Regions from separate parts of the Arthrobacter sp. UCD-GKA genome, predicted to be linked through region 2. Evidence: predicted binding sites of a transcription regulator. Region 2 holds the regulator's gene; the other holds the start of a gene.
The links. The regulator HrcA, encoded in region 2, represses chaperone genes, less so after heat shock. The targets are predictions, from matches to a motif close to TTNGCACTCGNNNNNNNCGAGTGCNAA.

Region 1 (5,790 bases), on a different contig from region 2:
GACCTATGCCGCGATCCTGACCGGGATCATGGCCGCACTGGTCTCCGGGCAGCTGTTGGGCGCCCCGATGCTGGATGTCAGCGCCATCGACCCGATCGCCTACCCCGGATGGCTGCTGGCCGTCCTGGTGGTGGTGGCCGTCATCGCCGGCGCGATCACCGAGCAGTCCGAGCCCAAGCTCCTGCTGCCCACCGGGGCCATTGCCCTGCTGGGCTACCTGATCCTGTTGGGCATCCAGGCCCTGGGCGTGGGGGAGCGGGCGTCACCGGCCGTCGCGGCGACCTTTGTCGGCATGGCCGGGCGCTGGGTGGCCTACAAGATGCGCGCCCCGCAGCTGGTGCTCGCGGCCCCCGCGATCGTGTTCCTGCTGCCCGGCCTGATGATCTTCCGCTCCATGTACGGGATCGTCTTTGACGTCGCGGATATGTCCTCGGCCATGGTGGAGATGTTTTCCGCCTTCACCATCATGATGGCGATTGCCGGCGGGGTGGTGTTCGGCGACACGCTCGCCCGCCCGCTGATCGGCGCCGAGGCGCTCGCCGAGCGCCGCAACATCCGCCGCCGCTAGGATCGGGGCGCCGCCATCGGCAGGGCCCAGTCGATGGGCGCCCCTCCGGCTTCCACCAGCAGCGCGTTGGCCCGGGTGAAGGGCTTGGACCCGAAGAACCCGCGCCGCGCCGACAACGGCGAGGGATGTGCCGAGGCGATGATCGGGATCGGGGCCAGCGCCGGGGCCAGGGCCTGGGCATCCTTGCCCCACAGGACCGCCACCAACGGACCGCCGCGCGCGGCCAGCGCCGCCATCGCCGCATCGGTCACCGCCTCCCAACCCAGCTTCCGGTGCGACCCGGCCGCGGAGGCACCCACGGTTAGCACCCTGTTCAGCAGCACCACGCCCTGGTCTGCCCATGCGGAAAGATCCCCGTGCGACGGGATCGGCACGCCGGTGTCCTCGTGCAGCTCGATGTAGATGTTCTTCAGGCTGCGCGGCAACGGGTGCACCTGAGGCAGCGCGGCAAAGCTCAGGCCCATGGAATGCCCCGGCGTGGGATAGGGGTCCTGTCCCATGACCAGCACCCGGGCTTCGGCCAGCGGTCGCTTGAAGGCCCGCAGGATGTTCCCCGGAGCCGGCAGGATGCGCTCGCCGGAGGCTCGCCTGGCCTCCAGCACCCGGGCGATTCCAACCAGCGTGCCCTCCACCGGGGCCAGCGCCTGCGCCCAGTCCTCGGCCACGAATCCTCCGGCCACGGCGGGTGCAAGCCCGTTGGCAAAGGGGAAGGGGGCGGTGTCGACGGCCGGGGCGGGGAGCTCGAACAGGGGTGTTTCGTGCGTGTCCATGGGATCCATTGTGGGCAGATGGCGGCCCGGTTGGACAGCCGAAGTGTCGGGCAGACGCGTTAGAATAATTACAGTTGAGGCAGATTGCCCGGTCGTTCGCCGTGTACCGGGAACTGGATTGTTGAGGGAAGTGCAATGTCATCCGAGGCACTTGGGCTCGAGTTTGAGCTTGATGAATCCAGCGAGCTGGATGAGCGTTCCCAGCGGATTCTCGCGCTGGAACGCCAGTGGTGGAAGTATGCCGGAGCCAAGGAACAAGCCATCGCAGAGATGTTTTCCATCTCGCCAACCAACTACTACCAGTTGTTGAATACGCTGATCGACACGGACGCGGCGCTGGCCCATGACCCCATGCTGGTCAAGCGATTGCGTAGACTACGAACGACGAGGCATCGCGCTCGGTCGGCGAAACGGCTCGAATCCGAGGCATGAATGCAACGCACGTCGGGCGTTTCGGGGCCCGGAGGCGCTTGTGTTCCTGCACCCGCGCATGCCCACATTGCACGACACATCACCGAGGACGGGCATGACCAACTATCCGCGCGATGAATTTGATCGCGTCCCTGAGTTCAGCAACCGTAGCGGCTCGCACCGCGAAAACGGCTGGGCTGCCGCCGCATCCGTGGGCGGAGCCCGATCCGGGCTGCGCTGGCTGATGGTCTTCGGGGCGCTTGCCCTGGTGGTGGGACTCTTCTCCTTCATGGTCCTGCCCAAGCTCATGGGCACCTCGAACGACCCCGCACCGGTGGCCGCGAGCTCCTCGGACTCGACTTCGGCCCCGGCTTCCTCCGACGCCTCCGAATCGCCGTCCGCCACCGAGGATCCCAGCGAAACGCCCTCCGAAAGCGGCTCCACGGACCCCGGCGAGTCGACCGCGGCCTCCGAATCCACCGATGCCAGCGCAAGCGGGTTGCCGGAGGATGTCGACACGACCATGGTCATGGGTGTCTACAACGGGGCAAAGGTCGGCGGCCTTGCCGGCCAGGCCCGCACCGAGCTCTTGAACGCCGGGTTCAGCAATGTCTCGGCATCGAACTGGACCAAGAAGGTCACCTACTCCACGGTCTACTACCGCTCCGAGACCCAGCGGGCCACGGCTGAAGCGGCGGCCGGGGAACTGGGCATCACCTCGATCATGCAGAGCGCAAACATCCCGGGCAATATCGCCATCGTGCTGGGAAGCAACTACCGCTAGGCCGAAGCGTGGCGAACTACGCTGTCGGCAAAGACCCACAGCTTGCACTCCGGGTGGTTGAGTGCCAAGATTTGTATTAGCACTCACACGTCCCGACTGCTAATTCGATCGAAGTTTCGACCGGATCCGTGCGGTTTCGGGATGTTGTTTGAGTGAGTCCTTGACCAAGGCAGCGAGAAGCTTTTGCGATCGTCCCATGACATCGTGGATTCTTCGTCCGTCGCGGGCGTTGCCTCAGGTCGTAGATACGCATGAACGTCCCGAAAGGACATAAGCCGCTATGGCCAAAATCATTGCATTTGACGAGGAAGCACGCCGAGGCCTTGAGCGCGGCCTGAACATCCTGGCCGACGCCGTCAAGGTCACCCTTGGCCCGCGTGGTCGCAACGTCGTTCTGGAAAAGAAGTGGGGCGCCCCCACGATCACCAACGACGGTGTCTCCATTGCCAAGGAGATCGAGCTCGAAGACCCGTACGAGAAGATCGGTGCCGAGCTCGTCAAGGAAGTTGCCAAGAAGACCGATGACGTCGCAGGCGACGGCACCACCACCGCAACCGTCCTGGCCCAGGCCCTGGTCAAGGAAGGCCTGCGCAACGTTGCTGCCGGCGCCGACCCGCTGTCCCTGAAGCGCGGCATCGAGAAGGCAGTCGACGCGGTCACCGCCGAGCTGCTGGCCTCCGCCAAGGAAATCGAGACCAAGGAGCAGATCGCTGCCACCGCATCGATCTCCGCCGGCGACAACGAAATCGGCGCCCTGATCGCCGAGGCACTGGACAAGGTCGGCAAGGAAGGTGTCATCACCGTCGAGGAGTCGAACACCTTCGGCCTCGAGCTTGAGCTCACCGAGGGCATGCGCTTCGACAAGGGCTACATCTCGGCCTACTTCGTCACCGACAACGAGCGCCAGGAAACGGTCCTTGAAGATCCGTACATCCTGATTGCCAACTCGAAGATCACCAATGTCAAGGACATGGTTTCGATCCTTGAGAAGGTCATGCAGTCGAACAAGCCGCTGCTGATCATCGCCGAGGACATCGAGGGCGAAGCCCTTGCAACCCTGATCGTGAACAAGATCCGCGGCCTGTTCAAGTCCGTCGCCGTCAAGGCACCGGGCTTCGGCGACCGCCGCAAGGCCATGCTGGCCGACATTGCCATCCTCACCGGTGGCCAGGTCATCTCCGAGGAAATCGGCCTGAAGCTCGAAAACGCCACCATCGACCTGCTGGGCTCCGCCCGCAAGGTTGTTGTCACCAAGGACGAGACCACCATCGTCGAGGGTGCGGGCGACGCCGAGGAGATCGCCGGTCGCGTGAACCAGATTCGCGCCGAGATCGAGAACTCCGATTCGGACTACGACCGCGAGAAGCTGCAGGAGCGCCTGGCCAAGCTGGCCGGCGGCGTTGCAGTCATCAAGGCCGGTGCCGCAACCGAGGTTGAGCTCAAGGAGCGCAAGCACCGCATCGAAGACGCTGTGCGCAACGCCAAGGCAGCAGTCGAGGAAGGCATCGTCGCCGGTGGCGGCGTGGCCCTCATCCAGGCCGGTGCCATCGCATTCGCCAAGCTGAAGCTCGAAGGCGACGAGGCAACCGGTGCAAACATCGTGCGCGTTGCCATCGAAGCCCCGCTGAAGCAGATCGCCTTCAACGCCGGCCTTGAGCCGGGCGTCGTTGCCGACAAGGTCAAGGGACTGCCCGCAGGCCACGGCCTGAATGCAGCAACCGGCGAATACGTCGACCTGCTGGCAGCCGGCGTGAACGACCCGGTCAAGGTGACCCGTTCTGCACTGCAGAATGCCGCCTCGATCGCCGGCCTGTTCCTCACCACCGAAGCCGTTGTCGCTGACAAGCCGGTTCCGGCCGGCGCAGCAGCACCGGGTGGCGACGACATGGGTGGCATGGGCGGCATGGGCGGATTCTAATCCCCCTGGCACACACCGCGCCTAGCGCGTAGGCTTCACCAGCCAAAACTACGGGCCGCTTTCCCGGCGGTGGACCTCATCCCTTGCGGAGGAGGTTCGCCGCACGGGAGGGCGGCCCGCGGCGTTAACGCGTTGACCGCAGGGGATGTTCGATGGCGCCGGATACGACGGCTCCACGATGCGGCCGAAACGTTCCAGGTGTCCCCGGACGATGCCTGGAGCACCCGGAACTCGGCCGTCGGCCCGGAGCTGGTCTGCCACAATGGCCTCGCCCCGGGTGCGGATGTTCGTGGACGGGCACGGGGAACACCGGGCGCGGGCCACGGGGTTCGTGAAGGAACATGAAACCCTTTGGGCCCAAGCCCTGCGTGCGTAGCCCGCTTCCGGTATTTCGGCCCGAGCCTATCGAGCCAGGGGCTCCAGCTCCGCAAGCTCGGATTCCAGGTTGGCCCGGGCCTGTTCCTCCCACAATTCCCGGCCCCGGTTACTGGAGTACAACGACCCACCCTCCAACAACCCACGCAGGATCGAGGCACGTCCGCGGGCAAAGTCGGCATCCGGGACGTGGGCGTATTCGCGGCGCACCGCCGCGGTGTACCGGCGGTAGGCCGAATCACTGCGTGCCAGCACCTCCAGGTCCGCGTCGCAGAGCAGCGCCCCGGCATGGTCCCCGGGCGCGGGCTTGTGGGTCGTGGTCAGCAGGACGAGTCGAACCACCTCGTCCACCACCTCTGCGGCAACGCCAACGCCCGGCAGCAGTTCCGCGGCCAGCGCGGCGGAATCCTGCTCGTCGGTTGCGGCGCCCCGGTACACGGCGTCGTGGAACCAGGCGGCCAGGTATACGGGCAGGTGAGCGGCCTCCTGCCGGTGCGGACCGGCCAGGGTGTCCAGGGATACGAGCACCGCCACCAGGTGCGCACGGTCGTGGTAGACCCGCTGTTGCTCGGACCAGCGAGCCAGCAGTTCCCGTCCCAGTCCCGGCGCGCCCAGACCCAGCGACTCCCAGCGGGCCAGCAGCACCGCGTCGAGGCGTTCGGGACGCTCCCTGGCGCGCACCCGCAGCCCGGAGGCTATCAGCCGGCGCACCAGCTCGGTGGCCGGGAGCGGGAGCGCGCCGGCCGCGACCAGGTCGGCGTAGCGACTTTGCGGCACGTCGTAGTGGTCGCGGTCGAAGGCGCGCTCCGGCAGGTCGTGGGCCCGGGCAAAGCCATGGAGCTCGCCGAGGGACGCATCGGAGACCAGGTGGGAAAAGAACGTTCCGTGGGCCGGCCACGACGGGGGATCAATGAGGATGGACACGTCCCCAGAGTAATACGCGCCCGGGCCACGCACCGGCTCC
Region 2 (5,790 bases):
TCGGCATCGGAGATCCCGCCCTCCGGGCCCACCACCAGCGTGACTTCCGGTCGCGCGCCGGCCCCGGCAGACGGTGCCGGCGGGTTGACTTCAAGCCATTGGGCCACCACCGCTGCCAACGAGTCGGTTCCGGCTTCGTGCAGGATCACCACCAGGGTCGGCACCCCGGAGGAGGCGCGCGCGGCGATGTCCCGGGCCAGCCCGGAGCTGGTGAGCATCGGGCGGACCTCGGGCAGGAAGGTGCGGCGGGATTGCTTCAGCGCCGCCAGCACCGTGGATTCCCACTTGCCCAGCGCCTTGGCCGCCTTGGCCTCGTTCCAGCGCACGATCGCGCGGTCCGACTGCCAGGGCCGCACCGCATCGATGCCCAGCTCGACCGCGGATTCCACGGCCTGCAGGTCGCGGTCGCCCTTGGCCAGGGCCTGGACCAAGGTGATGCCCACCGGTGCGGCGGCCTCGACCTCCAGGGCGCGCACGATCGCCTCGAGCGCGGACTTCTGCGTGTCGGTGACCTCGGCGATGGCGCGCACCCCGGACCCGTCGACCAAATCGATCAGTTCCCCGGCCCGAACGCGCTTGACCGTCACCGCATGGTGGCCCTCGGGCCCGTCCAGGTGCAGTTCGGTGCCCGTGCGCGCACCGGCAAGCTCACCGGCGGGAAGGAAGAAGCACTGGTTGCTCATGCGCCCAGGTTGCCCAGCTTCCCGCGCAGGCGGGAGAACATGCCGCCGCTGTTTTCCATGCGGCCCTCGGCGAATTCCTCGCCGCGGAGCTTGGCCAGCTGTTCGAGCAGCTCGCGCTGCGCCGCGTCGACCTTGGTGGGGGTCTCGACGTGCAGGTGCACGATGATGTCCCCGCGCTTGCCGCCGCGCAGCCGCGGGACCCCGAGCCCGGGCAGGCGCACGGTGTCGCCCGACTGGGCGCCGGATTCGACCTCGATGACCTGGGAACCGTCGAAGGTCTCCAGGTCCAGGTCGGCGCCGAGGGCCGCGGCGGTCATCGGGACGTTCATCCGGGCGTGCAGGTCGACGCCGTCGCGTTCGAAGATCTTGTGGCGCCGCACCTCGATCTCGACGTACAGGTCCCCGTTGGGGCCGCCGCCGGGACCCGCCTCGCCCTGGTTGGCCAGATGGATGCGGGTGCCGCTGGCCACGCCGGCGGGAATCTTCAGCTGCTTGGAGATGCGCTCGCGGACCCGGCCCTGGCCGCTGCAGTCGATGCAGGGGTCTTCGATGGTGGTGCCGAAGCCGCGGCAGGCGGCACAGGTCTCCACCGTCATCATCTGGCCCAGGAAGGAGCGCACCGGGCGCTGGATCTGGCCGGCGCCGTGGCAGATGGTGCAGGTGACCGGGGAGGTGCCCGGGCGGCAGCAGCTGCCCTGGCAGGTGGAGCAGGTCACGGCCGTTTCCATCTCCAGCGGGTAGACCGTTCCGGCGACGGCGTCGCCCAGGTCGATGGTGGCGGTGATCAGCGCGTCGCGGCCGCGCTGGGTGCGCGAGGCCGGGCCCTGCGCCCCGCCGCCGCCGCCGAAGAACTGCTCGAAGATGTCCCCGAACCCCCCGCCGAAACCGCCGCCGCCGCCGAAACCGGTCTGGCCGTTGCCGTTCTCGTTGCCGGTGGCGTCGTAGTTGGCGCGCTTGTCCGCATCCGAGAGCACCTCGTAGGCGCGGGTGACCAGCTTGAATTTCTCGCTGGCATCCTCGCCGGGGTTCACATCCGGGTGCAGCTTGCGGGCCAACTTGCGGTAGGCCTTCTTGATTTCCTCGCCGGTGGCGTCCTTGCTGACGCCCAGGACTTCGTAATGGGTGCTCACAGTGCTCGCTGTGTCCTTTCGTACTTCAAAAAATTGCTGGCGACCCGCATCAGCCGGCCAGGATTCGTGACAGGTATCGGGCGACGGCACGCACGGCGGCCATCGAGGTGGGGTAGTTCATCCGGGTGGGGCCCAGCACGCCGATCATGGCCTGCTCGCCGGGGCCGTAGCCGGTGGCGACGACCGAGGCCTCGGTCAGCGCACCGTACTGGTTCTCGGCCCCGATGCCCACAGCGATGCCATGGGCGTCCTGCTCCAGCTCGGAGAAGAGGCGCAAGAGCACCACCTGCTCCTCCAGGGCCTCGAGCACCGGGGTGATGCTCAGCGGGAAATCAATGTTGGCGCGTGCCAGGTTCGCGGTGCCCGCAGTGAGGATCCTGTCCACCGCGGAATTGCGTGCCAGCGCGCCCAGGGCCTCGCTGACCGTGCGCACCGCCGGTGCCAGGCGCGGCTCCACGAGATCCGGAATGCCCTGGGCAAGCCGGGCAACCTCGGCAATCGGCTTGGCGTCAAGCGCCAAGAGCAGCACCTGGCGCAACCGGCCCAGGTCTTCATCGCCCAGGGCGCCGGGCAACAGGACCACGCGCTGCTCGACCTTGCCGCTGGAGGCGATGAGCACCACCAGGGTCTGCCCGGCACCGAGCCCGACCAACTCGATGTGGCGCACGGTGGCGTTGGAGAAGTGCGGGACCTGGATCAGGGCTACCTGCCGGGTGATGCTCGCCAGCAGCCGCACGGTGTTCTCCAGCACGTCGTTGACGTCGTGGGAACCCTCGAGCAGCGCGGCAATGGCGCGGCGTTCGGCGGCAGAGAGCGGCTTGATGTCGCCGATCTGGTCGACGAAGTGCCGGTAGCCCTTTTCCGTGGGGATCCGCCCGGAGGAGGTGTGCGGGGCAACGATCAGCCCCTCTTCCTCCAGGGAAGCCATGTCGTTGCGGATGGTGGCCGCCGACACGCCCAGGTTGTGGCGATCGAGCAGGGCACGCGAACCGACAGGTTCGCGCGACTGCACATAATCTTCAACGATGGCTCGAAGGACCTCGAGCCGACGCGGTTCGGTCATTCTCACCTCTCCTGACAAGCCGGTTCACCATGGTCAAGGGATGGCATTGCACACGCCCCGGCCGGGTTCCGGGGTTCGGGGGCGCGCATTGGCACTCGACACGTTCAACTGCTAAGTCTAATACGTTCCGAACCTCTTGTTAGCATGGTTTGGTCCCTGGCCGCGATGCCGCGTTCGACACACCTGCCGATTGCACCAGGCCCGTGGCTCCGGTCCCGAGGCCGGGGCCCGTGCGCGCAGCGGACCAAGGACCTGTGAACCCATAGGTGAAAGTGACACGATGAGCTACCACGGCTGGGGCGCCCAGGACATCAGCGCCCCCAAGAAACGCGTATTGCGCAAGGTCCCGCTCGCCCTAGGCCTGTTGCTCGAGGACGTCGAGAGCGGCTGGGTCGGCGAGGTCGTACGAAGCGAGAAGTCCGGCGGCATGCGCGTGCTGGTCCTGGAGGACCGGCATGGCCGCACCAAGTCGTTCCGCGCCGGCTTTGGCTTCCTGCTCGAGGGCGAACCGGTGGAGATCATCGAGCCGGCCGCGGCTCCCGCCGTTCCCCTGGGCACGGCCCGCAGCGCCTCGGGCTCGCGCATGGTCACCGACCTGAAGGCCCGCACCGCCCGGGCCAGCCGCATCTGGGTCGAAGGCAAGCACGATGCCCAGCTGGTCGAGAAGGTCTGGGGCCACGACCTGCGCGTCGAGGGCATTGTGGTCGAGCCGCTGCACGGCGTCGACGATCTGGCCGGCGCCATCCGCGCCTTCGCCCCTTCCCCGCAGCGCAAGCTCGGCGTCCTGGTCGACCACCTGCTTCCGGGAACCAAGGAGGCAAAGATCGCCGCCGAGGCCATGCGGGTTCCGGGGGCCGCGGGCAACGTGCTGATCGTCGGTCACCCGTACGTCGATGTGTGGCAGGCCATCCGGCCCTCCGTGCTGAAGATCCGCGCCTGGCCGGTGGTCCCGCGCGGAACCGACTGGAAGACCGGCATCCTCAAGGGACTGGGCTGGCCGCACGCCGAGCAGGTCGATGTGGCCCAGGGCTGGGAACGCATCCTGGGGCAGGTTCGCTCCTATGCGGACCTGGAGCCCTCACTGCTGGGCCGGGTCGAGGAAGTCATCGACTTCCTCACCGCCGGGGACCACTGACCGGATCGCGCAGGTCACCGGCCAGGTCCCGCGGGTGAGGTTGCTCACCCGGGGATCGGTGAACGGGCACGTGGAGATGCGGGGATGGTTACGAATCAACAACAAAGGCGTCCCGTTGCCCCGAATGCGGGCCAAACGGCATTTCGCGTTCATCGGCGATCCCCGTTTGAGGATAAACTGGCCAACGGTTCACCCAACGCAACGAAGAGGACATCAGCAGTGGCAAACGAGGCACGAAATGCTCCCGGTGGCGACAGCCAGCCGGATCGATTCGAAGGTTCCTCGGCCGCACCCCTGCCCCTGACGCCTTCCGAGGACCGGCAGTGGGCCATGATCGCCCACTTTGGCGCGATCCTGGGATGCATCCCCTCGTTGATCATCTACGCGGTCTTCCGCGCCCGCGGCCCGTTCACCGCCCAGGAATCCAAGGAAGCGCTGAACTTCACCTTCCCGCTGACCGTCCTGGCGATCGTGCTGCACCTGTTCTCGCTGCTCCCCGGCATCGGCTGGGTCTTTGCGATCCTCGTCGTGGCCATCTGGCTCTTCCTGACCATCAGCGGCGTGCGCGCCGGCATCAACGCGAACAAGTCGCGCCCCTACCGCTACGGGCTGAACCTGCGCCTCTTCCGCTAGACCGGACCACCACCAACCAGCAAATGCAAAAGACGGTGTGTGTACCGGCCCCCATGGGTCCGGTACACGCACCGTCTTTTCTGTTTCCCGGGCCGGGCAGGAGCTAGAAGTCCAGCAACCGCCGCAGCACCGCATCGGCCAGCAACCGGCCCTGCAGGGTCAGCACGACCTTCTTCGCAAACGCTTCCTCGGGAACGACCAGCCCGTCGGCGATCAGCCCGGCGATGGCCTTGCGGCCCTCGGGCAGCAGCTCGGCGGTGTCCATGCCATCCACGATGCGGGTCAGCAACATGGCCTTTTCCAGGTAGCGCGCCTCGGCGTCAGGGGTTTCCCGCCCGGCCGCCGGCGAGGTCCCGGCGTCGATGCGCTGCTGGTAGGCGGCCGGGTGCTTGACGTTCCACCAGCGCAGCCCGCCCACGTGGGAGTGCGCACCGGGGCCCGCTCCCCACCAGTCGCCGCCGCGCCAGTAGGCAAGGTTGTGCAGGCAGCGGGTGGATTCGTCCTTGGACCAGTTGCTGACCTCGTACCAGTTGTAGCCGGCGGCGCCAAAGAGCTCGTCGGCGATCAGGTACTTGTCGGCGTGGTCGTCGTCATCGATGTTGGCGACCTCGCCGCGGCGGATCTGCCCGGCCAGCCGGGTGCCCTCCTCGATGATCAGTGCGTACGCCGAGATGTGGTCCGGATCATAGCCCAGCGCGGTCTCCACGCTGGTGCGCCAATCCTGGATCGACTCCCCCGGCGTGCCGTAGATCAGGTCCACGCTCACCTGCAGGCCGGCATCCTTGGCCCAGGCCACCGCCATGCCTACCCGCTCGGGGTTGTGCGTGCGGTCCAGGGTCTTCAGCACGTGCGGGACGGCAGACTGCATGCCGATCGACACACGGGTGAACCCGCCGTCCTTGAGCACCTGCAGCGACTCGCGGGTGACCGAGTCGGGGTTGGCCTCGGTGGTGATCTCCGCGTCGGGAGCCAGATCCCATTGGGTGCGGATTTCGGCCAGCACCCGGACCAGGTCGCTGGCGGGAAGCAGCGTGGGGGTGCCGCCGCCGAAGAAGACGGTGGACACCTCGCGGCGGGGAACGCCGGATTCCTCCAGGACCTTCGCGCCGAAGGCGATCTCCGCGGAGACCGCCTCGGCGTAGGTGT

Region 1: the regulator HrcA is predicted to act here: its motif matches at 2,610-2,636, upstream of groL (chaperonin GroEL).

What each region holds. Positions count from the first base shown of each region.
Region 1 covers NZ_MOLR01000013.1:112,244-118,033, reverse strand. Annotated here, with positions in the region: gene BLJ79_RS19140 (threonine/serine exporter family protein) at 1-568, shown strand, start outside; gene BLJ79_RS19135 (uracil-DNA glycosylase) at 565-1,338, opposite strand; gene BLJ79_RS19130 (DUF3263 domain-containing protein) at 1,474-1,770, shown strand; gene BLJ79_RS19125 (LytR C-terminal domain-containing protein) at 1,865-2,533, shown strand; gene groL (chaperonin GroEL) at 2,814-4,451, shown strand; gene BLJ79_RS19115 (DUF4031 domain-containing protein) at 4,854-5,750, opposite strand.
Region 2 covers NZ_MOLR01000006.1:175,507-181,296, forward strand. Annotated here, with positions in the region: gene BLJ79_RS12425 (16S rRNA (uracil(1498)-N(3))-methyltransferase) at 1-683, opposite strand, end outside; gene dnaJ (molecular chaperone DnaJ) at 680-1,813, opposite strand; gene hrcA (heat-inducible transcriptional repressor HrcA) at 1,863-2,876, opposite strand; gene BLJ79_RS12440 (DUF3097 family protein) at 3,157-4,011, shown strand; gene BLJ79_RS12445 (DUF4870 domain-containing protein) at 4,231-4,644, shown strand; gene hemW (radical SAM family heme chaperone HemW) at 4,748-5,790, opposite strand, start outside.